DNA from 2 places in the Arthrobacter sp. E1SS-5 genome. Region 2 is predicted to be linked to the other one. Evidence: predicted binding sites of a transcription regulator. Region 2 holds the regulator's gene; the other holds the start of a gene.
What was found. The regulator Rex, encoded in region 2, represses fermentation and respiration genes when NADH is low (regulators of the CRP and FNR family bind a similar motif). The targets are predictions, from matches to a motif close to CTTGTGAANNNNTTCACAAG.
Positions count from the first base shown of each region.

Region 1: the regulator Rex is predicted to act here: its motif matches at 4,792-4,811, upstream of ACIGJD_RS11645 (glyceraldehyde-3-phosphate dehydrogenase).

Region 1 covers NZ_CP172703.1:2,497,741-2,512,734, reverse strand. Annotated here, with positions in the region: gene cysK (cysteine synthase A) at 1-493, opposite strand, end outside; gene msrA (peptide-methionine (S)-S-oxide reductase MsrA) at 558-1,082, opposite strand; gene ACIGJD_RS11670 (Nif3-like dinuclear metal center hexameric protein) at 1,184-2,107, shown strand; gene ACIGJD_RS11665 (zinc ribbon domain-containing protein) at 2,198-2,935, shown strand; gene ACIGJD_RS11660 (YaaA family protein) at 2,975-3,739, opposite strand; RNA gene rnpB (RNase P RNA component class A) at 3,796-4,182, shown strand; gene ACIGJD_RS11650 (TspO/MBR family protein) at 4,227-4,760, shown strand; gene ACIGJD_RS11645 (glyceraldehyde-3-phosphate dehydrogenase) at 5,063-6,505, shown strand; gene ACIGJD_RS11640 (hypothetical protein) at 6,579-6,788, shown strand; gene ACIGJD_RS11635 (HNH endonuclease family protein) at 6,915-7,730, shown strand; gene def (peptide deformylase) at 7,790-8,362, opposite strand; tRNA gene ACIGJD_RS11625 (tRNA-His) at 8,493-8,565, opposite strand; gene orn (oligoribonuclease) at 8,695-9,282, opposite strand; gene mptB (polyprenol phosphomannose-dependent alpha 1,6 mannosyltransferase MptB) at 9,480-11,036, shown strand; gene ACIGJD_RS11610 (DNA alkylation repair protein) at 11,045-11,749, opposite strand; gene ACIGJD_RS11605 (aldose 1-epimerase family protein) at 11,830-12,732, shown strand; gene ACIGJD_RS11600 (alpha/beta hydrolase) at 12,729-13,496, opposite strand; gene ACIGJD_RS11595 (LacI family DNA-binding transcriptional regulator) at 13,496-14,572, opposite strand; gene ACIGJD_RS11590 (Gfo/Idh/MocA family protein) at 14,742-14,994, shown strand, end outside.
Region 2 covers NZ_CP172703.1:3,493,117-3,508,110, forward strand. Annotated here, with positions in the region: gene ACIGJD_RS16365 (dynamin family protein) at 1-365, opposite strand, end outside; gene ACIGJD_RS16370 (IniB N-terminal domain-containing protein) at 491-1,606, opposite strand; gene ACIGJD_RS16375 (LuxR C-terminal-related transcriptional regulator) at 1,771-3,852, opposite strand; gene ACIGJD_RS16380 (Hsp70 family protein) at 3,854-6,043, opposite strand; gene ccsB (c-type cytochrome biogenesis protein CcsB) at 6,231-7,316, opposite strand; gene resB (cytochrome c biogenesis protein ResB) at 7,316-9,115, opposite strand; gene ACIGJD_RS16395 (cytochrome c biogenesis CcdA family protein) at 9,115-9,870, opposite strand; gene ACIGJD_RS16400 (TlpA family protein disulfide reductase) at 9,888-10,448, opposite strand; gene ACIGJD_RS16405 (histidine phosphatase family protein) at 10,502-11,182, opposite strand; gene ACIGJD_RS16410 (YceI family protein) at 11,380-11,928, shown strand; gene ACIGJD_RS16415 (hypothetical protein) at 12,147-12,968, shown strand; gene ACIGJD_RS16420 (redox-sensing transcriptional repressor Rex) at 13,043-13,747, opposite strand; gene ACIGJD_RS16425 (glutaredoxin family protein) at 13,758-14,012, opposite strand; gene ACIGJD_RS16430 (HAD family hydrolase) at 14,091-14,909, shown strand; gene ACIGJD_RS16435 (30S ribosomal protein bS22) at 14,988-14,994, opposite strand, start outside.

The DNA.
Region 1 (14,994 bases), 1.0 Mb from region 2:
CCCAGACCTCCTCAGCGGTGGTCTTGCGGTGGATCTCCGGGTTGGCTTCGTTGGCGAACTGCTGCGCCCAGATGGAGTTTTCGGTGTTGGCCACGATCTCCTGGGCCTTTTCGACGGCACCGCGCATACCCTCGGATCCCGGGGTAAGGACGATTTCGGCACCGAAGGCGCGCAGCATGACCCGGCGTTCCGTGGACATGGTCTCGGGCATGGTCAGGATGACCTTGTAGCCGCGGGCAGCACCCACCATGGCAAGGGCGATTCCGGTGTTTCCGGACGTGCCTTCGACGATGGTGCCGCCGGGCTTCAGGGCGCCCGACTTTTCAGCGGCGTCGATGATGGCAACGCCGATGCGGTCCTTGACGCTGTTGGCCGGGTTGTAGAACTCCAGCTTCACGGCAACGGTGGCGTCCAGCCCCTCGCTGAGCCGGTTCAACCGGACCAGCGGGGTCCCGCCGACCAGTTGCGTCACATCGTCATAGATCCGTGCCATGTACATACGCCTATCTCTAAGGGGTGAATACTGAGGTCAGCCTAACGAGGCCGTGAAACGGTGGCTAAGCGTTAAGCCATGCAGAGTAATATTTCCGCGCCTTGGCCAGCTTAGGGTTGATGATCACCTGGCAGTACCCCTGCTCGGGGTGTTTGGCGTAGTAGTTCTGGTGGAATTCCTCCGCAACATGGAACCGGGGCAGGCGGCTGACCTCGGTGACGATCGGGTGCGGCCACAGGGCCTGGTTGCGTTCGATCGCTTCCTCGAACAGGACCTTCTCCTCGTCGGTTTCGTAAAACATGGAGGAACGGTACTGGGTACCCACGTCGTAACCCTGGCGGTTCAGGGTGGTGGGGTCGTGCAGGGCGAAGAACATATCGAGCACGACTTCGGCCGGGATGACCTCCTCATCGAAGGTCACCGCCACAACCTCGGCGTGCCCGGTCGTTCCGCTGCAGACCGAGTAATAGTCGGGCTCGGGATCATGGCCGCCGGTGTAGCCCGATACCACCGAGGTCACGCCCCTGGTCTTCTGGTAGACGGCGTCAAGGCACCAGAAGCACCCTCCGCCCAGAACAAAAGTTTTCATGACCTCTTCAATGGTTGGCGGCGCCGGATCATTCCCCGCGGCCCTTGGCGCGCACGGCACAAACTGCGGCGGTCTGAAGCCGATGGGGTAAAACTAAGACTATGGAACCTGTGGACACCGACGCTACCGGCAAGGCAGATCACGACGGCGAACCCTCCGCCGACACGCCGGCTCCGGCCGGTTCCGCCGACGCTCCCACCCTGGCTGAGCTGCTCCTGGCAGTGGAGGAACTGTGGCCGGAGTCGCTGGCGGAAGGCTGGGACGAGGTGGGACTGGTGGCAGGCCACCCGTCTGCGGCCGTGTCCAAGGTGATGTTCGCAGTGGATCCCACGCTGGAAGTCATCGAGGAAGCCGTTGAGTGGGGAGCCGAGCTGCTCATCACGCACCACCCGCTGTTGCTCAAGGGCGTCACGTCGGTGGCCGCCACGTCCGCCAAGGGCCGGGCCGTCCACCGGCTCATCGAGTCGGGGACGGCACTGCTGACCGTGCACACCAACGGGGACTCCGCCGTCGGAGGTGTTTCCGACGTCCTGGCCGACGCCCTGGGGCTCCAGGACGCAGCCCCGCTCACCACTGCCGCCAACGGACTGCCGGAGGAAGGCATTGGCCGGGTGGGCGACCTCGCCGAAGCCATGAGCCTGGGTGACTTCGCGGCACGCGTTTACGGGATTCTTCCGTCCGTGGCAGGGGGAGTGCGTGTCTCAGGAGACAAGGACGGGCTGGTGCGGCGCATCGCGGTGTGCGGCGGCGCCGGGGACTCGCTGTTTTCCGAAGTGCGGGCCAGCAACGCCGACGTCTACGTCACCGCGGACCTTCGCCACCACCCCGCGTCCGAGGCGCGCGAGGCTGCCCTCAACGGGCGGCCCTACCTGGTGGATGTCTCGCATTTCGCCAGCGAGTGGCTCTGGCTGCCTGCCGCGGCGGCAGCTTTGGGCAACGTCCTGGCTGACCAGGGCCATGATGTGGAGATCCGCGTCAGCACCACCAACACCGATCCCTGGGACTTCATCCTGACCCCTGGCTAAGCAAGCCGTAGGAGCCCGCCAGGCGCTAGAGTCTAGGAAGCGCCGGTTCGGCGCCCGGTCCAGGCCGGAAGGAATCCAGCGGAGGTAACAGTGGCCAAGGCAGCACCGGCGGAACAGTTGAAGTTGCTCGAACTGCAGGGGCTCGACGCCCGGCTGAAGGGCCTCGCCAACCGCCGCCGGACACTGGAAAACGATCCCCGCATCAAAGACCTTGAAGCCGCGCTGTCCGTAGCGAACGGTGAACTGGGCGCGGCCAAAGTAGCCGTGCACGACGCGGAGGCCGAGCTGAAACGGGCGGAGGCCGACGTGGAACAGGTTGCCTCGCGGATCGAACGCGACGAGGCCAGGCTCAACAGCGGCACCGGCCTTTCGAAGGACCTGGTGGCCCTGCAAAAGGACATCGCATCCTTGAACAAGCGGCGCTCGGACCTTGAGGACGCGGAGCTGGAAGTCATGGAGCGGCTCGAATCGCTGCGGGAGCGCCAGACGGCCCAGCAACAGATCGTCGATGACATTCAAGGCTCCTTTGGCACCATCCGCGCTGAACTGGATGCTGCCCTCACCGAGGTGGAAACCGAAGCCGCAGGGCTGCGCTCCCAGCGCGCCGACTTCGCTGGCGGCCTGGACGCGGCCATGCTGGCGGTCTACGAAAAGACCCTGGCGAAGCGCGGAGTGGGCGCGGCGCGGCTCTTCCACGGCACCTCGGAAGCCTCCGGCATGAAGCTCAGTCCCGGCGACCTCGCCGAGATCAAGGCTGCAGCTTCCGACGAGATCGTCTTTTGCCCGGACTCCGGCGCCATCCTGGTCCGCTCCGACGAGTGGTCCTGAGCGCGCGGTAGCCTTTCCCGGCTACAACAGCGTGGCAGGTCAGCCCGGCAGGATGATGTTGAGGGCGTGCGGCTTGCGGGCGGTGCCCGGTACGAGTTCGGCATCCCACTTTTCGCGGGCAGCTTTGAGCAGGTCCGACGGCGCGGCAGGGGTCTTTCCCCGGCGCACCAGCAGGTGCCGCGCTAGTTCGCCGCGGGTGTGCTTGGCGAAGTGGCTCACCACCTTGCGGACTCCGCTGGTCTCGGTGAAGACGTTCACGGAGACCGTCTGTTCCGGCGGGGGAGCCCACGCGGCGGCATAAGTGCTGGAGCGGCAGTCCACCAGCAGGTGTCCCTGGGCGGCGGCGCCCAAAGTATCGCCGAGCTGCCCCTTCCAGAAGGGAGCCAGCCGGCCGAGGTCGGGCAAGGCCGTTCCCATGGACAATCGGTACGCGGGAACGCTGTCGCCAAAGCGCAGGGCTCCCCACAGCGCAGAGATCACCAGAACCGACTCATCGGCCTTGCGTCGCTGGGCCTTCGTCAGGGTCCGGTAGCCTAGGGCGTCGTATAGGACGCCGGAATAGATGCTGTGTGCCGGCGCCGCCGGTTCGGCGTGCAGCCGCGTGTTGCGTTCGACGTCGTCACGCAACGATGCGCCCACGCCCAGCAAGGCGAGGGCGTCCTGGTGCGCGCTGACCGTCCCCAATGCCTCAAGGACCTTGGCCCGGTATGGGTTGAGCTCCGGAAAGCCCAGGGTGGACCAGTCGACGGCGGAACCCCTCAGCGCGGGCGTCTTGCCTTCGGAAGGGGGAAGCAGAATCAGCACCGTCCGATCCTACCGGCGACGAAGACGGCCGGCGGCGCCGGTAGACTGGATGCGGATGGGACAGCCAGACGGCCGCGCGCCACGCAAGTGGCTCGAGGAACGTCCGGGCTCCACAGGGCAGGGTGGTGGGTAACGCCCACTCGGGGTAACCCGCAGGCCAGTGCCACAGAAAACAGACCGCCTGCATTCCGGCTTTGGCCGGAAGGGCAGGTAAGGGTGAAACGGTGGTGTAAGAGACCACCAGCTTTCCGGGTGACCGGGAAGGCTAGGTAAACCCCACCCGGAGCAAGGCCAGACAGGACACGTTCGAGGGCTGCCCGCCCGAGTGTCCGGGTAGGCCGCTGGAGGGTGCCGGCAACGGTACTCGTAGATGGATGGCCGTCGCTCCCATTTCCGGTAACGGAAGGGGAGAACAGAACCCGGCGTACCGGCTGTCCCATCCGCAAACCGTGTTTGACCACGGACAACTCGTCGGGGATGCTGAACCGTGCCCGTAATTCACCCACCCCGCCCCGCATCCGCTGCGGATGTTCCCGGCGCCCGTTTCCAAGGCATTGCGCTGGCCGGTTTCCTTGGCCTTTCCGCCCTGGCCTGGGTGCTCGCCTCGGTTCCGATCGCCCTCAACTCCAACGGCTGGTACGCAACGTCGCTGAAAGCGCCGTGGATGCCGCCGTCGTGGATGTTCCGGGCCACGTGGATGGTCCTTTATGCCGGCGTGGCTGCTGCTGCCTGGCTGGTCTGGCGCAAGGGCGGGCTCACCGGAGGCACCCTGGTTGGATATGCAGCGCAGCTGCTGTTCAACACCGCGTGGCCGGTGACCTTCTTCGCGCTGTACCCAATGCTCGGAGCGGTGGCCCTGTGGTCTGCCTTTGTGGTCATTTGTGCCCTCACCGCAACCCTGGGGTTCCTCATCCTCAAGTTCGGACCGGTGGACGCCGCCGCCGGTTACCTGGTGCTGCCGTACTTTTCCTGGCTGGTGTTTTCCGCCAGCCTGAACCTGTACTCGGCTATCCACAATTGAGCCGCTGCCGGCACTGCAGGCGCGATGGAGCCGTGTGAGTGATTTCACGCAGTGCAAGCGTGTTCCCCGGAGCGGGCCAAATTAGAATTGATCCCGGACGCAGGAGTTCTACCGCCGAAAGTTGCGTTCGCAGCCGGCGGTTTTTCTTTGCACGCGATCCAGGTGCCTGGGGGAAATCCCTGCAGGTGCCGGTGCCCCTGGACATCATCAGGTGGCCTACATCCGTGTACGAGGACGTACACGGCTGAACCGAGGAAGGTATTTCTGTGAGCCAGACGTCTGATTCTTGTCTTGATACGTGGATGGGCCGGGAGGCCCTTGCCGAGGCCATGATTCCGGTCATCGGCAGGCTGTACCGTGAAAACAACGTGGTGACCAGCATCCACGGTCGGAGCCTGATCAACAAGTCCACCATGAACATCCTCAAGGCACACCGCTTTGCGCGCCGGATGGCCAAGGACGAGCTGCTCCTGGAGGAGACCGCACCGCTGCTGAACACCCTGGCCGGGCTTGAGCTGGGCGCCGCCGCGATCGACATCGCCCGGTTGAACCAGAAGTTCAAGGAAGAAGGCAATGGCGCCTCCCTTGAAGAATTCCTGCGGGCCGAACTGGCCGAGATCGTAGGCAAGCGGGGCGGCGACGACCGCACCAGCACCGACGTTGTGCTCTACGGCTTTGGCCGCATCGGACGGCTCCTGGCACGCCTCCTCATCGAAAAGGCTGGTGGCGGCCACGGCCTGCGCCTGCGCGCCATCGTGGTGCGCCGTGGCTCCGACAACGACCTCTCCAAGCGCGCCAGCCTGCTGCGCCGCGACTCTGTCCACGGCTCCTTCGAGGGCACCATCCGGATCGACGAGGAAGCCAACACGATCACGGCCAACGGCGTTCGGATCCAGGTCATCTACTCGAACGACCCCGCCACCATCGACTACACGGCCTACGGAATCAACAACGCCCTGGTGGTGGACAACACCGGCCGCTGGCGCGACGCCGAGGGGCTGGGCCAGCACCTGCAGAGCAAGGGCGTTGCCCGGGTCCTGCTGACCGCTCCAGGCAAGGGTGAACTGAAGAACATCGTCCATGGCATCAACCACCGGGACATCACGGATTCGGACAAGATCGTCTCCGCGGCTTCGTGCACCACCAACGCCATTACCCCGGTCCTGAAGGCCATCAACGACAAGTTCGGCGTGGTCCACGGCCACGTGGAGACCGTCCACTCCTTCACCAACGACCAGAACCTGATCGACAACTTCCACAAGGGCGACCGCCGCGGCCGTTCCGCAGCGCTGAACATGGTTATCACCGAAACCGGCGCCGCCAAGGCTGTGGCCAAGGCCCTGCCCGAGCTCCTGGGCAAGCTCACCGGAAGCTCCATCCGTGTCCCCACCCCGGACGTGTCACTGGCCATCCTGAACCTCACCCTCGAGAACGGAACCACCAAGGACGAGGTGAACAACTACCTGCGCGAGATGTCGCTGCACTCGGACCTGCGCAAGCAGATCGACTACATCGACTCGCCCGAGGTCGTCTCCACCGACTTCGTCGGTTCACGCCGCGCCGGCATCGTGGACGGCCTGGCCACCGTGTCCACGGACAAGAACCTGGTCCTCTACGTCTGGTACGACAACGAGTTCGGCTACAGCTGCCAGGTGGTCCGGGTCATGGAGGAGATGGCAGGCGTCAACCCGCCGTCGTTCCCCGCCAAGGAAAGCGCCGCCGCGCTGGCCGCGATCGCTGTCTAACGAGTCCGTCACGTCCTGCGAATTCCCGGCTGGTTCTCTGGAATCAGTCGGGAATCGGGACCACACTGGTGGCATGGACAACGAATCGACTCTTCAGCACGAAACCACCCTCGAACACGCCTTGGACGTAGCCAAGGCCAACCATAAGGAAGCCGTCCGGCTGCTGGAACGGGCCCGCGCCGGGCAGAAGACCGGCGATGTTTCCGACGAGCGGGTACGCCAGTTGGAGGGACTGCTGGCCATCGCCGAGGAGGACCTTCGAAGGGTCACCCGGGAGCAGTAACCACGGACTGGCCGCCCGGCCGTGTGACCCATCACTCGTCCCCAACAGTGTGGATATCAACGGCCGGACGTGCCCTTCGTCCTAGGCTCGTGGGGTGCCCGACTATTCCCTTCCGCCGTCCACCCCGTGACCATCAGCTGGTCTGCCTACCGCCGCGTTCGCCGCCGTTCCCGGCAGGCGTGGGCAATGCTCATCACAGCGGCTGCTGCCATCCTGGCAGCGCTTTTCTGGTTCTTCACCGCCGGCCAGTTCGCCGCGGCCGGGCCTGCGCAGCAGGGACCAACGGAGGCACCTGTCTTCGACGCTGCGTGGATGAAACCGGTGCAGGAGCCCCATGCCGTACCGCCGGGGACCGCTGCCTCGGCGCTGGAGGGCCTCGCCGTAAAGGGCCGGGCACCGAACACCGATTACAGCCGGGAGGCTTTCGGCCAGGCCTGGCTCGATGTTGACCGGAACGGCTGCGACACCCGCAATGACATCCTGCGCAGGGACCTCGCTGATGTGGTCTTCACCGAAGGATCCACGTGCAAGGTAACGGCCGGGCACTTCCGCGAACCCTACACGGGCCAGGACCTGGACTTCCGCCGCGGTTCCGACAGCAGCCGCGCCGTCCAAATCGACCATGTGGTAGCACTGGGCGATGCCTGGCAAAAGGGAGCCCAGGGGCTGGGACCGAAGGAACGCCAAAGCCTGGCCAACGACCCCCTGAACCTTATTGCCGCCGACGGCGCTGCCAACCAGCAAAAAAGCGCGGGGGATGCGGCCACCTGGCTGCCGAAAAACACGGCCATCCGCTGCCATTATGTTGCACGCCAAATCTCGGTAAAGGCGGCCTACGGGCTCTGGGTGACGGCGGCTGAAAAGGACGCCATGAAACGGGTCCTCGCATCCTGCCCGCAGCAGCAGACCATCAGGGTCCAGCAGCCCGCCACGGCCCGCTGAGCAACGCCCTTTCGAGGGGGCGCGGGCCTTTCCGTATCAGTGGAAAATGCCTTTGAGCCTCAGTGGCCGAACGGGTCGGGATCCACGCCGGGCATCCACGTCAGTCCTGGTACGCCCCATCCGTTCTTCTTGGCCTGCTTCATGGCCTTCCGGGAGTAGCGGTCCATCAGGCGGTTGACGTACAGCTTGCCGTCCAGGTGGTCGTATTCGTGCTGGATGACCCTGGCGAACCAACCTGTCGCCTCGAATTTCACCGGGTTTCCGTCCCCATCGAAGCCTTCCACCCGTGCCCACTCCGCCCGCTTGAGCGGATACTGCTCGCCGGGGAAGGACAGGCAGCCCTCTTCCTCCTCGTCGGGGTCGGGAGCGGCGCCGGAGACCTTGGACAGGGTCAGGACGGGATTCACGACGACGCCGGTTGGGGGAGCGCCGTCGTCGTTGGCGTACTTATACACGAAGATCCGCTTGCCGACGCCAATTTGCGGGGCGGCAAGGCCCACGCCGTTGGCGGCGTCGTTGGTCTCGAACATGTCGGCAATCAGGCTGCGCAGTTCGTCGTCGAAAACCTCCACCTCGCTGGCGCGCCGGTGCAGGACGGGTTCGCCCCAGATGGTGATCGGCAGAACGGTCATATCAGTAGTCCTTCGGCTTCGCGGTGTTCCCGGCTGCAGTGCACGTACCCCGGTGGGACACAATAAAGGAGGCCGCACCGGATATCCGGTGCGGCCTCCTTTAGTGACGGCTGTATGTGCCGCCCGTGAGGGTGAGCGACGGGGGTTGAACCCGCGACCTCCTGGACCACAACCAGGCGCTCTGCCAACTGAGCTACGCCCACCATGTGCCTCAAGGGATGTCCGCTGTAGCGGCTCCCCGGAAACGCAACTCAAATAGCTTACCTGCTCGGAAGGGGTGCTTTGTCCACTTTCTGCCATTTGGGGCAAAATTCATCGAAACGTGGCGCAGATTACTCCGCAGACTGTGTGGCGCCGTCTCCGTTGACGATCCCCTGGGCGATCTTCTGGGCCGTGGCACTGTCCGGTCCGGGCGCGGGCACGAAGACCGCTTCGCGGTAGTATCGCAGCTCGTCGATGGAGTCCTTGATGTCCCCGAGCGCGCGATGGCCACCCTTTTTTGCGGGCGACTGGAAGTAGGCCCTGGCGTACCAGCGGCGCGACAACTCCTTGATGGTGCTGACGTCGATCACGCGGTAGTGCAGGTGCTCCACCACCGCCGGCATGTCCCGTGACAGGAACACGCGGTCGGTTCCCACGGAGTTGCCGCCCAGTGGTGCTTTCCGCGGATCCGGAACCCAGGCGGAGATGTACTCCATCACGGCGGCCTCCGCTTCTGCCATGGTCCTGCCGTGCGGCAGTTCCGCCAGGAGCCCGGATTTGGTGTGCATGTCCCGAACAAAATCGGACATTTGCGCCACCGCGGCATCATCGGGTTTGATCACCACGTCCACGCCGTCACCCAGGATGTTCAATTCCGAGTCGGTGACCAGGGCTGCCACCTCAATGAGGGCGTCATTCTTGATGTCCAGACCGGTCATTTCACAGTCGATCCAGACGATGCGTTCGTTAGATATAGGCACCGGACCAGCCTACCGTTACACTTCCGGACGCCCTGCCGATGCTAGGATTTCGGGTACGCGGCGGGTCGCCCTTCGGCCCTGAACCATATCCCGGCCCGGCCCGCATCGCCTGCCGGGCGAACAGCGGAAACGCAAGAAGATTGGACGATCCTGAGATGACGGCGCCTGTGCCCATAACGGGGGAGATGGCGGCGGCCGGCAATGCCCGGGAGGGCAAAGCCGAGGTGGACAATCCGCGCTCACCCCTGCTTGCCGGTTTTGTGGGCTCCATGTTCATGCTGGTCGGATCCATAGGCGTCGGCTGGCTGGCCCCTGTCTCGGAACTCCGCCGCATGCCCCTCTTCATCTGGATGCGCACCGAAGCCCCGGGCGTGGCGCTGTCCATCATCCTGGTGGCCATAGGCGGGATGCTCCTGGTGCGCGCGTGGCTGCGGCTTGGCCAGAAAGTCCGCGTGTGGGGCAACCAGGCGCGGAAGGCAACCCTGGCCGCTGTGGTGGCCTGGGGGCTGCCGATGATGTTCAGCGTGCCGCTGTTCAGCCGCGACGTTTACGCCTATATCGGGCAGGGCCGCCTCATGGTGGAGGGGTTCAACCCGTACGAAAACGGCATCTCCGCCCTGTCCAACTACTTCCAGCTCGGCGCAGACAAGATGTGGACTGAGGCGCCTGTTCCCTACGGCCAGCTGTTCCTGTGGATCGAGCAGTTCGTCGTCTGGGTCACCAATGTCCAGCCGGAGGCCTGCGTCATGCTCTTCCGGCTGGTGGCTCTGGCCGGCGTGGTGCTGTGCGTCATTTACGTTCCCCGGCTGGCCGAACTGCACGGCGTCAACCCGCACCGGGCCCTCTGGCTCACTGTGGCCAACCCGCTCTTCCTGACCAACTTCATCGCCAGCGTCCATAACGACTCCCTGATGATCGGGCTGGCACTGGCCGGGCTGTACTACTCAGCCACCCGGCGGCAGCTCCGCGGCATCCTGCTGGTGACCCTTTCCATTGCGGTGAAGCCCATCACCATTGTCTTCCTGCCGTTCATTGGACTGTTGTGGGCAGGCAAGAATGCCGGGTGGCTGCGGAAGGTGGCGTTCTGGGCGCTGACGGCAGGACTCAGCCTGGGGCTACTGACTGCGATGAGCATGGTCAACGGTTTCGGATTCGGGTGGATCAATGGGCTGTCCGCCCCGGGCAGCATCTCCATCTGGTACGCCCCGGTCGGGTTGATCGGCCAGGTGGTGGGGTCCCTGGCGACCGCGTTGGGCTTTGACGGGTCGGTACCCGCGGGATGGGTGTTCGACGCCGGGAAGCTGCTTGCCGTGGGCATCATCGCCTGGCAAATCTTCAAGGGTGATTACGACCGCCTGATGCGCCGCCTGACGCTTTCCCTGGCCGCAGTGGTCCTGCTGGCTCCCATCATCCAGTCCTGGTACGTCGTCTGGCTGATACCGCTTTTCGCCGTCACGGGCATCCGCAACGACTGGCAGGTCAAGGCGCTGTACTTTGTGGTGTCGTTCTTCATGATCTATGCCATCTCGGATCAGCTGGACGTCTTCCCGTACCTCCAGACCCAGGACCTGGGCTTCGCGCTGGCCCTGGCCCGCGTGGCCGCGGCGTTGACGGCCCTCCTGTTTGCCCTGTACCTGATCTTCTGGGATCCCGGCACCCGCCGGCTGTTCCGCAAGACGCACGAGCCCGTCGTCGAACGCCCGGTCATCTAGCAGCCAAGCTACTGCGGCGCTCCGACCGTCAACCGGCGCAGGGCTTCCCTTCGCGACAGCGGGCTCATGTCCGCCTTGTGCCGGGCGACAAACCCCTCCACCCACTCCGGCGCCGTCTTGGCGTACTCGCGCAGCGCCCAGCCGATCGCCTTCCTGATGAAGAACTCCCTGTCTGCGAGGTTCGGCTCAATGACGGCGGCGAGCAGCTCCGGATCGGTGCTCTTCCTGGCCCGCAGCTGCGAGGTGATGGCCGCCCTGCGGATCCAAAAGTCCGGATCCCGGCTCCACTGCCGGAGCACCCTGGACATCTCGCCGGGATGCGTGGACAGCAGGCCGCAGATCCGGCCGGACACGCCGTCGGCGAAGTCCCACCATGCGCCGGTCCGGATGATTTCCTCGTAGACCGGCAGCATGTCCAGGTCCACGGCCAGCACCCGGTGCGCCGTCAGGTCGATCGCGGCGTAGCGCTCCTCCCGGAAGGTGGAACTACGCCACAGCTCCAGGACCGTGGCGCGCAGCTGTGCGGCGGATGCCGGTGGGAACTCCCGGGCAGCCCAAGCGGCGATGTTCCGCACTTCGGGAACCCGCACACCCAGGGAGGGCAGTGCGGACTTCATGTACGCCTGGGCGCCTGCCGCCCGCGCCGGGTCGGCGAGCTCCCGCAGCGCCCCCCGGACGGCGGCAACAAGGTCCTGGTCAGCAGCCTCTTCCATGAGCGCAACCTTAGCCAGTATGGCACCGGGGTGTGCGGTACGCTGGTGAGCGCTAACACATACTGAAGCAGAGGGAACCCATGCCCGGAACAGAAGTCCACCTGGCCCACGGAGCCTACTCCGCCGTCGTGACCGTACGGGGAGGAGCGCTTCGCGAACTGCGCCATGGCGGCCGGGACCTGGTGGTGGGCTTCGGCCCCGACGGCCCCGTTCCCGACTACAGGGGAGTCATCTGCGCGCCCTGGCCCAACCGGCTCGCGGACGGCACCTACACCTACGCCGGAAAGTCCTATGCTGCGGCCGTCAACGAACCGGAACGCGGCTCCGCCCTCCACGGCCTGGCGATCCACCGGGCGTGGGAAATCAAGGAAGCGGCCCAAGACCGGGCGGTCCTGACATGCCACATCCCGTCCGGCCCCGACTACCCGGGCGATCTCGACGTGACCGTTACATATTCCCTTGCGGAAGATGGCTTCCATGCGACGGTGCATGCGGTCAACACCGGTTCTGTCACCGCCCCGTACGGGGTATGCCCGCACCCCTACCTCGTCGCAGGCGCCTCCCCGCTGGATGACTGGTCGCTGGAACTTCCTGCCCGCACCTACCTTGAGGTCACGCCCGACCGGCTGCTGCCCGTAGCCTTGCGCCAGGTTGACGGCGACGCCTTCGACTTCCGTTCGGTCCGGCGCCTGGGGCAGGTCAAGATCGACCACGCCTTTACGGATATTTCCCGCGACGGTTCCGGCCTGGCACGGGTGCGCGTGCACGACCCGTCCGGCACCGGCGTGGAGCTGGAGTGGGGAACAGAGTGGCCCTGGGTGCAGGTGCACACCGGTGACAAGCCGATTGGCCCGGACCGGCTGGGGCTGGCCGTTGAACCCATGACCTGCCCGCCCGACGCCCTGCATTCGGGAACGGACCTGGTACACCTGCAGGCCGGCCAGTCCCATTCGGCGGCCTGGAGCATCCGGGCCCTGGACTAGCGTTGGCTGGCTGCAGCGGTCACCGCGCGGGCGTCCGCCCAACCGGCACGTTCCAGCCACGCCGCGCACAACGAAGTCCACTGTTCCGGCCCTGCCTCGCCTGGGGCAAGTCCCAGTCCGTGGCGTCCCTGGGGGAAGACGTGGAGTTCCGCCTGAACCCCGGCAGCGAATAGGGCCTTGGCGTAGTTCAGGCTGTTGCTCACCGGCACGGCTTCGTCGTCGGCGGTGTGCCAGAGGAATGCCTGGGGAGTCCCGGGAGTGACGTTCAGTTCCGCCGACAGGGCAGCCAGGAGGTTCGACGGCGGTGCGTCGCCAAGGAGGTTCGCCACCGATCCCTGATGCGTTTCGTGGGTCAGCGACGCCACGGGATAGCACAGCACCGTGAGGTCCGGCACCGCGGCGGCAAGGTCAAGCCGCGGGTTCCGCGTAGGCGCGGCCGTGCTCAGGGTGGCGGCCAGGTGCCCCCCGGCCGAGAAGCCCAAGACGCCCACCCGGTCCGGGTCCACAGCGAGACCGTGCTGCCCGCTCCGGATGTGCAGCATGGCTTCCTTGGCGTCTTCCAGAGGCGCCGGATGCCGGTGCGGGGCCACGCGGTAGCGCAGGACGAAGGCGTGGATGCCAAGGGAAGCGAGCCACTCCGCCACGGGTTCGGCCTCATGGTCCGCCTGGCGGGCATAGCCTCCACCGGGGAGGACCAGGATTGCCGGCCGGGGCCCAGTGGCTTCCGGCTGTGCCGGAACGGCGGTTAGTCCTCGGGGCGCCATCAGGCAGCTTCCGTGCTGCGCCGCAACGTGACCTCGCCGGTAACGTCGCTAAGAAGAGCGTCGTCCGCCTCCTCGCTGTTGGGCTGAGGACCCGTGGCCCGGGTGGCAAAGCGTCCAATGTCTTCCAGCGGCAGGCGGACGGTGGAAAGAGCCGGCCGGAAGTCCCGAAGGGTTTCGATGTCGTCGAAGCCGGCGATCGCGGCGTCCCGCGGGATGCGCAGTCCCGCCGTGCGGAGGGCTGCCGCCACTCCGATGGCCATCACATCATTGACGGCGAAAATGCAGAGCTTCTGTGCCCCCGTCCCGCCGGGCTGGGCCGCCTTGATCCGTTCGGCCAGTTCAAGCCCGGCCTCATAGCCGCCGGACCGGTTGAAGGCGGTCCTGAACATTTCGGCCTTTGCCCGCCCTGCGTGCTCCAGTCCCTCCTGGAAGCCGCGCACGCGGTCATCGGAGGTCAGGAGACCCTCGGGTCCGGCGACAATGACGAAGCTGCCGTCCCAGCCTGCCGCAAGTTCGGCGGCCAACTGGCCGGCGAGCTCCCGGTTGGGGACTTTGACCACGTGGTACCCGTCCTGGACGGTGGCACCCACCACGGGATGTCCCACGACAGCCACCTGGCCGCCGTTCCGGCAGTACCGGTCAAGCTCCGCAGCCAGTTCGGCGTTGCCGTCCTGGTCCTCCTCCCGGCAGGAGCGGGATCCGGCAATGACGATCGAGTCCGCGCGGCGGGCAGCGAAGGCGGCCACCGCTTCCTTCTCCTCCGCCGGTCCGCCCCCGGTGGTGGCCAGCAGCACCATTTTGCGCTGTTCCCTCGCGGCTTCCTGGACTCCCCGTGCGATGGCGGCGAAGTAGGGGTCGGCGATGTCGTGGACGATCAACCCGATCAGGCCCGAGCTGGATTTCGCCAGCCCCTGGGCCTGCGCGTTCGGAATGTAGCCCAGCGAGTCTGCCGCCTGCCGCACCCGCTCGGCGATGTCCTTCCCCGGCTTGCGGGCCGAGCCGTTCAGCACGCGTGAAGCCGTGGCGGGGGAGACGCCGGCAAGGCGTGCCACCTCGGTAAGGGTACTTGCAGCCACGGCATCTCCTGGTCGTAGGTTGGGGCTCAAGGGCTAAGCACATTATGGCAGTTCAAAGTACTTCCGGAAAGCGCTTGCCAAGGGGAACCGCGCCGTGCATCATTGAAGAAGCGGGAACGCGCTTTCCCAACCAACTTCAGTACTATTGCTCACTCACCGTGGAGGACACATGGGCTTCGAAACGAAAACGATCCGCATCGCCATGAACGGCATTACCGGCCGGATGGGTTACCGCCAGCACCTGCTGCGCTCCATCCTGCCCATCCGTGACGCCGGCGGCTTCACCCTCGAGGACGGTACCCGGGTCCAGGTGGAGCCGATCCTGGTGGGCCGCAATGAGGCCAAGATCCGGGAGCTGGCGGAAAAGCACAAGGTCTCTGAATGGACCACCGATCTGGACGCCGTGATCAACGACCCCACTG
Region 2 (14,994 bases):
CCGGCCGGGTTTTCCACCGGGGAGTTGTCCGGGACGGCACTGTCCGGGGCCGGGACCAGGACTGCGGCCGACGCAGGCTCGCCATAACGGACCACCGTGGGGACCGACGTGGCGATGTCGTCATCCACGGGACATACCGGCGCGTTCACCAGGGCATTGATGAGCTTGCTCTTTCCCTGCTTGAACTCCCCCACCACAATGACCCTGATACTGGGGTCCTGCAGCCGGGCCATGGCCTGCTCCAGCCTCCGGCGCAGGTCGGCGCGGTCCCCGCTGCCCACCAGCTGCAGGCCCTGCTCCACGAGCTTCCCCAACTGACCGGCAGTGACCGGCCCCGGCGGCCTTGCCGGTGCTGCTTCTGCCACAGCGTGTCCCCCTGTCGATGCCGAAAACTGCCAACGCCGGTACTACCGGAAGAGCCCGGCAGGAGGTGAATGCCTCCTGCCGGGCAGTTTGCCTCCCGCAAACAGCGTGTTGTTGGAATAGCGTGTTACAGCGCGGTGGAGTCGTCAACCACCCCATGGTCGATGGCGGCGGTGTGGTCGTCCAGGTCCACATCCGGATGGGTCGGAGTGTCCTCCGTGAAATCGAACTGGTTGTCGGCAACCACCAGGTTGTCCTCCACGACGTTCGTGGCCGAATTGTCCTGGAAAGAGTCGTCCACGTGGACGTCCACCGCGGTGGTGGTGGAGTTGTCCGGGTTGTAGGAATCCTCCACCTCCACGGAGTTGTGGGTGGAGTTGTCCGAATTGTCGTTGAACGAATCGTGCACGTCCACGGCCGTGTCCGTGCTGACGGAGTGGTCCGAATGGTCGGAGTAGTCCGCGTTGTTCGAGTTGTCATTGAAGGAATCGTCCACATCCAGGGCGACGTCCGTATTGAACGAGTCGTCGGTGTTGAAGGAACCGGAGATGGCGGTCAGCTCATTGCCGATGCCGACGTCTCCGCCCGCGTGGATGGAGTTGTCCGTGGAGTTATCGGTCGAATGGTCGGAGTTGTAGGAATCCCGGATGTTGTTGGAGTCCCGGACACTGGCGTCGTCACCGCCGGCCACGGCGTGGTCCCCCGAAGCCACCACGGCGTCATGGTCGAACCACTGCTCCACGTCTCCGTGCGCCCAGATATTTTGGTTGACCGACTGGTCCGTGATGGTGTCCCGGTGGTCGAGCACGGTGGTGTTGCTGGTGTAGGAGAAGTGGTTCACCACGTGGTGCAGCTGCTGGACCGCGTGGGCGTGGTCGTCATGGTCGTAGTCCGCCCCGCCCTGCCCTGGACTGTGCACCCCACCCTGGACGGCCGCGGCACTCCCCGCGTAGGCCGCCGTCGTGCCTGCCTGCCCGGACCCGGTGAACCCGGACCCTCCATGCCCGGACCAGGCACTGTTTCCGCCGATGCTGTGCAGGCGGTCGAAGGATGAGGCGTTGACGGTGATGGGAGCGTAGTCGAGGACAACTGGCATTGCGGCGTCCACGTCAGCCGAGCACACGTTGCCCAGGCCGTGTTCCGCCAATGCCCGCTCGGGGTCGTCCAGGAACTCCTGGACCGCCTCCCTGTCGCCGAAGAGCTGCATCAGGAACTGAACAAGGTCATTTGCGAGTGTTGGCATATGCGTGGTCCTCACACTTCTTTGAGTTGCGGATCATCCGGCGAACGTATCCTGTTATCCCAAACCTAGGTTCGCTGCCGGGGACAGGGCATCGGGCGGTTTCCCCCTAGCAGCGGCCGCCGTTCCGGGGCACCGGGCCTGGCACGCCTAGGGGTGTTAGGGGTTCATTCCTGCTGCGGATTCAGCTGCTGGGAACTCTCCACGCCAAGTGCCAGGCGCAGGCGGGCCAGCAGGTCTGAACGGTTCTCCGCGCCGAGCCGGCGCCTGATCCGGGCGATATGGTGCTCTGCGGTCCTGGGCGAAATGTAGATGGCCTCGCCGATTTCCCGGTAGGTCTTGCCCTCAAGCACCAGCCTGGCAACTTCCTTCTCGCGCTCGCTCAGGCCGGATGCGTCCGGCTGCGCCCCTTTGCCCACGCCGTCGGCGCCGCTGCCTGCCTGCGGGTCGGCGGCTCCGGATGCTCCCGGGCTCCCCTGCGGGTGTAGGTCCCTGGCACAGGAGAGCAGGCGCATCATGTCCCGCCGTTCCTCGGCACGCGCGGCTGCGTGTCCAGCGAGCCGGGCACCCTCCCACGGCATTCCCACAGCACCCAGCAGCCGGGCCGCGCCCTCCACCTCGGGAGTACGGAACCGGCCGGCCAGGACCGACACCCAGGCTTTGCCCGCCGTCGCCAGGACGGCGGCCAGCTGGCTGTGTGCAGAAGCCCTTGCCAGCGCCGTGGCATGGGGGGCCAGATCGGCAGGGCTCTCGTTGAGCAGTGCAGCCTGGACGGCAGCCCAGTGCAGGGGAACGGCCCACAGTGCAGGTCCGCCCAGGCGCCCCAGCAGTCTCCATGCGTCTTCCAGGTACTGCGCTACGCGGCGCGTTTCGCGCAGGCGGGCAGCGGCGATCAGCAGCTCCCCCCACGGCAGGAGGTTGTAGAGGTCCACCGACGTGTGCAGCATTGCCTCCCGCGCCCGCTCCCAGGCCCTGAGGAGCTCCGGCACGTCCCCGTTGCGGCGGGCAAGTCCCACTTCCAGCGCGGCGGACATGAACTCGTCGCGCGGGACCAGTGGCCAGTGGTTGGCTTTGGCGGCTTCCGTGGCCGCAAACCGGGCGTCCTCGAGTTTGTCCTGCATCATCGCTGCCCAGGCCTGGAGCAGCAAAAGCCTGGGCTGCGCCGCGTTGCCGCCCTGCCCGGCCACCACCGCGGCCCGGCAGACTGTTTCCGCCAGGTGCGGCTCGCCGCTGTGCAGGGCCAGGAGGGCTGCCAGGGCGGCAGGTGTCTCCGGCAGCGGAAGGGCCATGCCCGCCGAGTTCAACATGTCCGAAGCATGGATCAGGATGGAAATGCCCTGCTGCGGCTTCTCACCCAGCGATGCAAGGACTCCCTGGCCGGTCTGCACCAGGGCAGCCGCAAGGAGCGTTGGGGACGACGCCGGGGCGTCCGGCTGGAAGAATGCTTCGGCGCCTGCCCGGTCTCCCGCACCAATCATGGCGACGGCGGCAAGGGGCGCCGAGGCGCCCACGCGGCCCGGCCCCAGCCAGCTGTAGACGTCGGCCGCGCGGGCCAGCATTCCCCGCTGCGCCCACACGGAGGCAGCCACGTCCGCGCCCCGGCGCACGTCCGGCGGCTCCGCGCTGACCAAAAGGGCGTCGATGATGCGGGCGGCGGTGTCCAGTTCCCCGTCCCCGGCTGCGGCCTGGGCGCGCCGGGCCGCGGTGGCCAGCGGGTCGGCGCCGGCAAGGAGCGCTTCCTCGTAGAGCTGGGAGGCAAGCCGGGGGTCGTTTTCCAGGGCAGCGTTGGCCGCTTGCTCAAGTTCCGCTGCAACCCTGGAATCGGCAAGTCCGCCCCTGGCGAGTTCCCGCGCAAGATTGCCAAGCGGTTGACCCGTGGACGCGAAGACAGTCACGAGCTCCCGCTGGAGCGCGTGCACCTTGGCGGTTGGCGTGGCAGTCAACAAGGCGTGCTGGGCGGTCCCCACCACCGTGCCGTCCGGCCTCAGCAGGCCCGCGACCTCTGCCCGGTCCACCAGGGAGTCCAGGTCCTCCACGGTCCCGTTGACGAATTTGCGCTGGAGGTCGGCCGGGAGCGGTCCGGGCAGGGCGAATCCCACCGAGAGTGCCAGCAGCAGTTCACGTACGGCTGCGTTGGCACCCTTTAACTGCTTGGCCATCAGCTCCGCTGCATGAGGCGGGTGCCCCTGGTGGTCCGGGGACGTGTGAAGTGGTACGGGGCGTTCCGCCCGTTGCAGGTGCGCGTCCATCTCAGGCCGCCGGGGTTGTAGTCGTGGCCGTGGCGACGGCAGTGTCAGTGGCGGCAGTGGTGGACTCCTCAGGTGTGGGGGAAGGCGCAACAGTCGGCGTGGGCGTCAAGTCGGTTGCCGTGGGTGTGACCAGCGGATCACCCGTGGGGCCGGAGGCTGACATCGTTGTAGGCGCCATGGTTGGAGACGCGCTTGCGCTGGTGGGTGCAGCGGTGCCCGTGTCCGTGGGAGCCGGGCCGGAATTAGGGGTGGGACTGATGGTCCCCCCGGGCGATGAGGTGCCAGGCGGGGCGGTGCCGGACGGTGAGGGGGCAGGCGATGTGGCCGGAGACGTTGTGGTCCCGGGCGCGGTGGTGGCTGTCGGCGCGGGGCTGGTGGGTGCAGGACCCGTCGGAAGAGGCTGGGACGTGTCGGTGGGGCTTGCGGTAACCCCGGTCAGGGAATCCGGAATAATCCCGGTACCGGAACCGGGCGGCGGATTCGCGGGAGCACCCGCGGCAGGTCCGCCGGCCGCCGCACCGCCGGCCGCGGTCCCGTCTCCGCCTGCGGGCTGCTTGCCGGTGGGCGGGGCGGAGGCAGTGGGCCCGGGCTCCCCGGTGAGCGGCTTCCTGGCGCTGGCTTCGATGCCCGCAAGCGGCTGGGGAACGACTGCCGCTGCTGCTGCCCCTTGACCGGGTGCTTCCGTCCCCCCTCCCCCGGAAGATCCTCCCGTGGTGCTGGCGCCGGCCTGCGGCACGAACATCGCTGTCAGGTTCCCGAAGCCGTCCGGACTTTGGGCGGCAGTGGCGGTGAGGACCGTAAGGACAGCGGCGGCCGCGGCCACAGCCGTGACCCGGACTGTGGGTTTCGGGGCGTGCGCGCCCCCTTTCCCGTGCAGCGCACTGCGGGAGGGCCCGGCGATGGCTCCTCCCGGCGTCGAATATTTGCGCGACCAGCTGGGCCGGCCGGACTTGCCCGGTCCAGGCGGCGCGTCGGAGGATACGACGGCGGCACGCGCCTCTTCAGCCGCCGCTCCGGCCAGTGCCGCTCCGGTCGATGTGGATCCGCTTGGTGCCGCTTCAGCTTCGGCCGCCTCAGCTGCGGCCAGCGCGGCAGCCTCTGCTGCAGCGGGGTGGGCCAGGAGCGCCGCCACGGCCGCGCCCAGGCAGATGGAGGACTTGGGGTCGGCGTCCACCGCGATGGGCCGGCCCAGCTGCTCGGATACCAGCTGTGCCACCAGGGGGATGCGGGACGAACCCCCAATCAGCAGCACCGTGGACAGGTCTTCCGGCTCAAGGTGGAGCTGAGCCAGGGAGTGTTCCAGTGCCTCCACGGTTTCCCGCACCGGTTCTTCAATCAGCGCTTCGAACTCGGAACGCACCAGGCGGACCTGCTGCTGGACGCCGGGCAGGAGCACCGGAATGCTTGCCTCGCTGTCAGCGGAGAGGGCTTCCTTGGCCTCCACGCATTCGCGCCGGAGCCGGGTCAGAGCGCCGAGGACTGCGGGGTCGGCGGGGTCCAGGTGGTCCAGTGCGTTCCCGCTGTGGCCGGCGACGTAGCGGAGGACCGCGGCGTCGAAATCGGCTCCCCCCAGGTCTTCGATGCCCTCGGGGCGTCCCACGAGTTCAAAGCGGCTGCTGCCGGACTTCCGCAGGACAGCGGTATCGAAGGTGCCGCCGCCAAGGTCATAGACGGCGATGGTGCTGCCTTCCTCCACCCGTACCTGCGATGCGTAGTGCAGGGCGGCGGCCTCCGGTTCGGGAAGGAGGGTAACGTTTGCCAGCCCGTGGGAAGCGAGGGCAGCCCGGACCACAGACAGCCGGTGGCTGCCCCAGGCGGCAGGGTGGGTCAGGAAGAAGGCCGACGCCGGGCCCCCCTCGCGCTCGGCAGCGCGGTCGGCCACCCACCTGGCCATGGTGGCGAAGACCTCTTCAGGCTGCAGCGCCAGGGTGCCCAGAATGATGGGGACGTCGTCGCCAATCCGGCGTTTAAACTCACGGACCACGCGTTCCGGTGTGTCCAGCCCGCGGCGTTCGGCGGCATCGCCCACCAGGACGGTGCCTTCTTCCGGGTAGTACACCACGGAGGGTACGGATGCTCCGCGGGCGCCCAGGGGCAGGCACTCGGGCGCAGGGGAAGCACCCTGGTGAAAGCGAACAACGGCGGCTGCCGTGAAACTCGTCCCGACGTCTACGGCGAGGGCGTAGCTCATGGTTACCTCGGAAGGCTGGTGGTCCACATGCAAGCTTCATCACAGTGAACAGTCACCAAATTAGCATTCCGCGGGACCCGGGAACACCCCTGTTGCTACATCGAATGGCGATATGGCGCTCAATTACCCCATGGCAGCCGAAGTCAGGTCTTAAGGCCCGAAAAACCGGCCGGCAAAAAGGCGAAGTTTAGAGGCCGGAGTAGGAGTGAAGCCCGTTGAACAACGTGTTCACGATGGTGAAGTTGAAGATCACACAGAGGTAGCCCACGATCGACAGCCATGCGGCGCGGGTTCCCGTCCAGCCACGGGTGGCACGCGCGTGCAGGTAGCCGGCGTAGACAACCCAGATAACGAACGTCCACACTTCCTTGGTGTCCCATCCCCAGAACCGGCCCCAGGCCTTCTCCGCCCAGATGGCACCGAACATGAGGGTAAAGGTCCAGCCGATGAAGGCGATGGCGTTGATGCGGTAGGACAGGTTTTCCAGGCTCAGGGCGGAGGGCACCAGGCGCATGAAACCGAGCTTGTCGGCGCCGTCGGCTGCCACGGTCTTCTGCCGGTGGGACTGCACCAGCTGCAGGGCGGACATGGCGAAGGTCAGGGTGAACAGGGCCGAGGAAAGCACCGCGATGGAAACGTGGATGACCAGCCAGTAGCTCTGCAGGGCGGGAACCAGGTGGCCCACAGGGGTCCAGAAGGCCACCGAAGCGGCCACCATCATGATGATGACCAGGCCCACCACGAAGGTGCCCAGGAAGCGGAGGTCGCGGCGGATCAGCGAGAGCAGGAACACCGCCGCCACCAGGAACGCGCCCGTGGTAAGGAATTCGTACATGTTGCCCCACGGCACGCGGCCCGCGCCGAGGGCCCGGGTGACCACGCCGGCGCCGTGGATGACGGCGGCGAGGATGGTCAGGGCTACGGCAACCCGCGCCGGAACCCGGCGCTCCGTGGCGTACTTCATGTCGCCGTCGGCCGTTACCACACCGCCGGTTCCTGCAACGCCGGCCTTGGCGGACGACGACGGGCGCTCGGCACGGTCGGCAGGCCCGTCCAGGCGGGCCCCGGCAGAGCCTGCACCCACTCCTGCGGCTACGGGAACCTTGGTGGCGGTCCCTGCCTTGGCGGCCTTGGCGTCAACGGCGCGCAGCGCCTTGCTGCTCTTGGCCAGGTCCCAGGCGAAGGCGATGAAGGCCACCGTGTAGGTACCGGCCGCCAGCAGCATGAAGAGTTCGCTGTACTGGCCCATGGTTTCGTTGATTCCAAATGGCATTACTGGTCCTTTTCGGGCCCGGTGGGGCCTGCTGGGGTGGTGACGGAGCCGGCGGCAGTTTCAGCGGAGCCTGCGGCAGTATCGACGGAGCCTGCGACATTATCGCCTGTCCGGCTGGGAGTTTGCTGGGACGGAGCGGCGCCTTCAGACGCGGCGCCTTCGGAGTCACCGTCTTCAGGCAGCTGCCACTCCGTGGTGAAGAGCTTACGGAGCGCCGCTGCTTCCCCGGCCAGGCGGTGGTCCTCGCCGCGGGCCAGGAGACCGTACTCCACCATGGTGCGGCCGTCTGCGGCAGTACCGGTGCGGACCCAGACGCGGCGGCGGTTGACGTACAGCGAGAGGATCAGCCCGGCCACGGCCAGCAGGGCGAACACCAGGGCGGATGCCTGTCCGGGGTTGTGGTGGATGTCCACGCCGATGTAGCGCTTCACGCCGTCGAAGCTGATGCTGCCTTTGCCGTCGGGCAGGGTGTAGGTGGAGCCGGGGGCCAGCGTGATGCCGCCTGCCGCCAGGTTCCGTGCATTGAGCGGGGTGAGGTTTTTGACGTCGAGTTCGAAGACGTTCTGCGGCGCGCCCTTGTTCAGTCCCAGGTCGCCGTAGTACGAGTTCAGGGTCAGCTGCGGGTTGAACAGTTCGGGATCGGCGCTGAAGGACACGTTCTTGTCATTAACGAACGCGGTGGGGAGGAAGAAGCCAACGAATCCCAGCTGGTCCGGCTGGGCGTCCGGAACCTTGATCACCACGGAGGAGTAGTAGTTCTGGCCCTGTAGCTTGGCCACCACCGGCCCCTGCATGGCCACGTTTCCGGCGCCGTCGCGGATGGTCACCACGGGCGCGTAGCCGTTGCCGGTGAGGTAGATGCTGGTGCCGCCCAGGCTGACAGGGTCATTGACCTTCAGGATCTCCTGCTTGGGAGGGGCGTCCGGGTTTTCCTTCGTGGTCACGGTGGCGGCGAAGTCGATGGGCTGGCCGAACTTGCCCTTGGACTCACGGTCAAAGGTGATGTTGAACTTGTCCAGTTGGAGCGAGTACGGCTGCAGTTGGCTGGACTGGAAGTTGGTGCCCGGGTTGAACTGGTCGTAGCCCACCAGGGTGTTGACGAAGGTGTCGCCTTCCACCAGGATGCGCTGGCCGCTGTAGCCGAACAGGCCGCCGGCGGCCACGGACACCAGCACGCCGATGAGCGAGGTGTGGAACACCAGGTTGCCCACTTCTTTCAGGAAGCCGCGCTCGGCACCCAGGGACGGCAGGGCGCCGTCGGCATCCCGCACTTCAACCCGGTAGCCGCGCTTGCGCAGCAGCCCCGCGGCACCGTTGATGGCGTCCGACGCCGGGATGCCTGCGCCTGAGGGAATCACCATGGTGCCGTATTCCGGCAGCCGGGACAGGCGCTGCGGAGTACGCGGCGGCTGGGAGCGCATGGCCTTGTAATGGGCGATGGCGCGCGGCACCACGCAGCCGATCAGTGAGATGAACAGCAGCAGGTAGATCGCCGAGAACCACACGGAGGAGTAGACGTCGTACAGCTGGAGGGAGTCCAGCAGCTTGCCGTACTCCGGGTGGTCCTTGATGTACTGCGTCACCGTGGCCGGGTTGGCCGGGCGCTGCGGGAACAGCGACCCGGGAACGGCGGCGACGGCGAGGAGCAGCAGGAGGAACAGCGCGGTGCGCATGCTGGTCAGCTGGGTCCAGGCCCACCGGAGCATGCCCTTGAGTCCCAGCGCCGGGAGGGCGGCCTGGGCCTTCGCCTCGGCGACAGGGGCGGATTGCTTCTTTTTTACCTTCACACGCTCGCTCATCAGATCGGCAACTTCACGTCGGTTTGGAACCAGTACTGCAGCCCGGTCACCCAGGCACCCCACACGCCGGTGGCCATCAGCAGCCCCAGGACCACCAGGATTCCGCCGCCGGTCCGCTGGATGGCCAGCCGGTGCTTGCGGAAGAACGCCATCACGCCCATCCCCCGGCGCAGGGCCAGGGCGATCAGCAGGAACGGAATGCCCAGCCCCAGGCTGTACACAAAGGCCAGGAACGCGCCCTTGGCGGCTGACGACCCGCCGGAGAGGCTCAGCAGCTGCACGGCTGAGTAGGTGGGGCCGATGCACGGCGCCCAGCCCAGCCCGAAGGTCAGGCCCAGCAGCGGTGCGCCCCAAAGGCCGGCCGGCGGTTTCGCGTGAATTTTCGCGTCCCGCTGGAGCCAGCTGAAGCCGCCCATGAACACGATGCCCATGATGACCACCAGGATGCCCAGGAGTTGAGTGATCCAGGCGTTCTGGCTGCCGGTGATGAGGGTGCCCAGCTGGCCGAACGCGCCGCCCAGCAGGACGAAGATCACGGAGAAGCCCAGGACGAACAATCCGATGCCGGCCAGCATCCGGCCGCGCTTTTGTTTTTGCAGGTCCACGCCACTGAGGCCGGTGACGTATCCCAGGTAGCCGGGGACCAGAGGAAGGACGCAGGGCGAAAGGAAGGAGACCAGTCCGGCTAGCAGCGCCACCGGGATGGCCAGCAGGAGGGAGCCGCTCAGGATGGCTTCGGCGAAGGGGCTGTTCACGGGGTCCCGGCCTGTCCCTATTCCGTCACGGCGGCGGTGATGAGGGCCTTCAGGGTGCCCTTCTCGATCTCGCCGAGGACGCGGGAGGCCACCCGCCCCTGCTTGTCCAGGACCAGCGTGGTGGGCACGGCTCCGGGCGGCACCAGGCCGGACACGGACAGCAGGACACCGCCGTCCTTGTCGTTAAAGCTGGGGTAGGTCAGGTTGAACGTCTTTTCGAACGCCTCGGCCGTGGGCTTCTCATCGCGGAGGTTGACGCCGAAGAACTGGACGCCCTGGTCCTTGAACTCCTGGTGCAGCGCCTCCAGGAGCGGCGCTTCCACGCGGCAGGGGGCACAGGCTGCGAACCAGAAGTTCAGGACGCTCACCTTTCCCTGGAAGTCGGCCGGGGTGACAGCGGCGCCGTTGAAGAGGGCACCCTGGATCTGCACGGCTTCCTTGCGGTCCGCGGCGGCGAACTCGGTCACGGAGCCGTCACCGGCAACGTAATTCTTGTTGTCCCCCGCTTTTGCCTGCTTGGCCAGTGCGTCCTCCTGCGCGCAGCCGGACAGGCCAAGGGTCAGCGCGGTCAGGGCCATGCCGCCGGCGGCGAGCAGGCCGCGGCGCGAGGGAAGGTTGTTGTTGCTCACTACTAGGCTCCAGGGGTGCTGGCGGCACCGGGAAGAAGGGATGCTGCGGGTTCGCTGTACTCAACCCGCAATAGCGAGCCGGCATCGTCGAACACCAGGGACGTAACGGAGGTCAGGGTGCACTCGCGCTTGCGGGGATCGTGCCACAGCGGCCGCCCTTCCGCGGTCAGGCGGGTGGCCCAGATGGGCAGTTGGTGGCTGACCAGGATGGCCTCGGGGCCTTCGGTGCCGAAGTCGCCCGCTGCGAGTTCAATCGCCTTCCGGCGCGCGTCCTGCGCCGCGGCTGCCACCCTTGCCGCCTGCTGCTTGTACGGCTCGCCCCAGGACGGGCGCAGCGGGTTGACCAGGTGCGGCCAGTGCCGGGGCCGGCGCAGTTCACCCTTGGTGACCTTCATGCCCTCGAAGTAGTTTTCGGCTTCGATGATCCGTGCGTCCGTGTGGATGTGCAGCTGCAGGGCTTCCGACGTCGGCCGTGCAGTTTCCTGCGCACGCTCCAGCGGCGAAGCGGCCAGGTAGGTGATGCGGGCCCCGTGCTCAGCGCGCTGCCGGAAGTGCTCCGCAAGCATCCGGGCCATCTCCTGGCCCAGCTCAGAAAGGTGGAAATCCGGGAGCCGCCCATAGAGAACGCCGTCGGGATTATGGACCTCGCCGTGGCGGAGCAGATGGACAGTGGCTTGGGGCATGTTTACCAGTTTCTCAAAGATGGCGCGCGATCCGAAATCTTCTACACCAAGTAGAACTGAAGTTTTTGAAGAAATGTTCCGGACACGGGAACAAAAGATGCAAATACATGTTTATACTGGATGCAGCAAGTTAGTTGAGACTTCAACTTATGAAGCTTCAACATCTCTACAGGTACAGCTATATAAGGAGCAACATCATGGCACTTCCCGCAGACGTCACCACCGGCACCTGGACCCTGGACAACTCCCACAGCGAGATCGGTTTCACCGTCCGCCACGCGGGCATCAGCAAGGTCCGCGGCCAGTTCACCGAAGCCGCCGCCACGCTTGACCTCGCCGAGGATGTGGCCGCTTCGAAGATCAACGCCACCATCAAGACCGCCAGCTTCGACTCCGGCGATGCCAATCGCGACGGCCACGTCAAGGGCGAAGACTTCTTCGACGTGGAGAAGTTCCCCGAGATCTCCTTCGTTTCCAACGGCCTGGCCGCCAAGGGCAACAGCTACGAACTCACCGGCGACCTGACCATCAAGGGCGTTACCCGTCCCGTGACCCTGGAAACCGAGTTCAACGGCGTGGCCGTGGACCCGTTCGGCAACACCCGCGCCGGCGTTTCCGCCGAGACCACCATCAGCCGCAAGGACTTCGGCCTGACCTGGAACGCCGTCCTGGAAACCGGCGGCGTGCTGGTCAGCGACAAGGTGGCCATCAACCTGGAGCTCGCCTTCATCGCTCCCGCAGCCTGATTCCCCCTTCACGGCACCCCGGCCCGCCCGCACGGCACGGCCGGGGTGCCGTGTTTAACGGGCAAACATACAACGGCAAACGCCGTGCATCGACACCTCCCGAATCATCCACAACGCCCCCCGCCGGGGGTACGGTGGACTTAAGCCATGCTGGGGGGAAGGCTGAGGACCGATTCCCGGCAGCCTACCTGGATCCCGACCCTTCAGAAGGAACGCCCATGAGTACTCCTCCCGTCCCGCCTCCCGGGTCCGAAGACCCGCGCACCAGCAACGGACAATCCAGCAACGACCAGTCCGGAGCCCAGCCACCGCGCTACGGCCAAAACGCGCCGCAGTACGGCCAGAACGCTCCGCAGTACGGTCAGAACCAGCCCCAGTACGGGTCGCAGCCGCCGGCAGCGCCGCAATATGGCCAGAATGCCCCGCAGTACGGCCAGAACGCGCCGCAGTATGGGTCGCAGGGATCCCAGTATGGGCAGAACGCCTCCCAGGTTCCCGGCTATGGGCAGCAGCCGTATGGACAGTCCCCTTACGGCCAGTACCCCTCTGAGCAGCCGCAGCCGGCCGGAAGCAACGGCGTTCCCCAACTGGTGAACATCTCCTTCTGGCTGCTCATTGCATCGGGGGTGATCTTCGTCATCGGCATGATCCTCGGGCTCACCCAGCTGGACAGCCCAGAGCTCCGGCAGCTTTTTGAACAGCAGATGCGCTCCAGCGGGACAGACATCAGCTACGACAGCATGAAGAGCTTCATTGCCGGCACGCTGGTGGTATTCGGCATCATCGGTGCAGCGCTCTACTTGCTGGTGGCCTTCTTCATCCGCAAGGGCAGGAACTGGGCCCGGATCCTGGGAACAGTTTTCGCGGCCCTGTCCATTTTCGGCCTGTTTGGGGTCCCCTCCATCGGAACGCTGGGAACTGTCCTGGGCATCGTGGCCATCGTGCTGCTTTACCTGCCTGCAGCTGCCCCGTACTTCCGAAAGCAGCAGCCTTTCGCCAACCCGTACTCCGGTGGGTTCGGCAACCCTTACGGGCGGTAACCAGTACCTCTGCCGGCAAGCTGGCGGCCCGGGAAGCAGCAATGCTTCCCGGGCCGCCTGCGTTAAGCCAGCGCCTAGGCTGTCTGGCCGGGCGTCTGTGCCCGCTGGGCGTGATAGGCCAGGATCTGGAGTTCCGTGGCCATGTCCACTTTGCGCAGGTTGACGCCATCGGGAACCTGCAGCATCACCGGTGCGAAACTCAGGACACTGTGCACGCCTGCCGCCACCACCCGGTCGCAGACGCCCTGGGCCACAGCGGCCGGAAGCGCGAGCACCACCATGTTGGCCCCGGTCCGGTGCAGGACTGTTTCGAGGTCCGCCACGTCGCTGACCCGCAGCCATCCCACTTCGCTGCCCACCACCATCTGGTCGGCGTCGAAAATGGCCACGACGTCGAACCCGCGGGACTCGAAGCCGCCGTACCGCGCCAGCGCCTTGCCCAGGTTGCCGGCCCCAACGATGGCCACTTTCCAGTCGTGCGTCAGTCCAAGTGCGGCGGCGATATGGCGGCTGAGGTACTGCACCTCGTAGCCCACGCCCCTGGTTCCGTACGATCCCACGTAGGAGAGGTCCTTGCGCAGGGTTGAGGAACTGACGCCGGAGGCCTCCGCCAGTGATTCGGAGGAAACGCGCTCAACGCCCTCCGCGAGCAGGGTGTTCAGGGCACGGAGGTAGAGCGTCAGCCGGGCTACGGCGGCGGGTGGTATCTGCTTGGGGGTAGAGCCGGTGGCGTCAGGAAGGTCGGGGAGGGGCTGCGGCGTTGGATCCAGGGAGGTCACCGGCACTCCCCTACTGGGCCATGGCGCGCTGCAGCACGCGTTCCAGCCGGGTTTCGTCGATCTTCCAGAAGTCGCGCTGCACGCCGTCCACCAGCACCACCGGGATCTCTTCGGCGTAGCGCTCACGCAGCTCGGGCTGGTTGTCCACCAACTCTTCGCTCCAGGTGAGGCCCAATGAGGCAGTGACCCGGCGGACGGCGTCGCGCGCGTCTGCGCAAAGGTGGCAGTCAGCTTTGGTGACCAGGACGACGCGGGGTGTAGCCATGGCTTAACGGTATCGCCGTTCGCATGCTGCCGGTGACGCCGACGGCGGCAGGCCACTGGATTGACTAGACTCAAGTCCATGCCCGAGGAGAAATACGTCGCCGTAGTCACGCGCCCGGTTGCCGAGCCGCAGCCAGGCGAAGCGGCGTTCTTCGACGTGGACAACACCCTGATGCGCGGAGCCAGCCTCTTCCATGTGGCGCGGAAGATGCACCAGCGCGGAGCATTCACCCTGGTCCAGGCCGCCGGCTTCGCATGGAAGCAATTCAAGTTCGTGGCGCGCGGGGAAAACATCGACGATGTCCATGCCGTGCGCGATTCTGCCCTGACGCTGGCCGCAGGAATCACCGTTGACGACATCAAGGCCTTGGGCGAAGAGGTCTACGACGAAATGATTGCGTCGCGGATCTGGCCGGGGGCCAAGGCACTGGCGGAACAGCACCTCAGGGTGGGCCGCCGCGTCTGGCTGGTGACCGCCACGCCCATTGAAGTGGCCACCGTGATTTCCACCCGCCTGGGGCTGACCGGAGCGCTGGGGACGGTGGGCGAAGTGTCGGACGGCATGTACACCGGCCGGCTGGTGGGCGACATCCTGCACGGCTCAGCCAAGGCCGTGGCCGTCCAGGCCATCGCCGACGAGGAAGGCCTGGACCTCAAGCGCTGCTGGGCCTACAGCGACTCCTATAACGACGTCCCGCTGCTGTCGCTGGTGGGGCATCCCGTTGCCATCAACCCGGATGCCAAGCTGCGCCGCCACGCCCGTGACCGCAACTGGCCGGTCTACGACTTCCGCGCCGGGCGCCGCGCCGCCACCTTCGGCCTTAAGGCAGCCACTTTTGGCGGTGCCATTTACGGCCTCTGGAAGGGATTCGCCCGGATGCGCGGCCCGCGGGCCTAGCCAGGGAAGCCGCCCGGTTAAAGAAAATACCCGCCGCCTCGGAAGGCGACGGGCATTTCCACGCTGTTCGAAGTATTCCTACTTC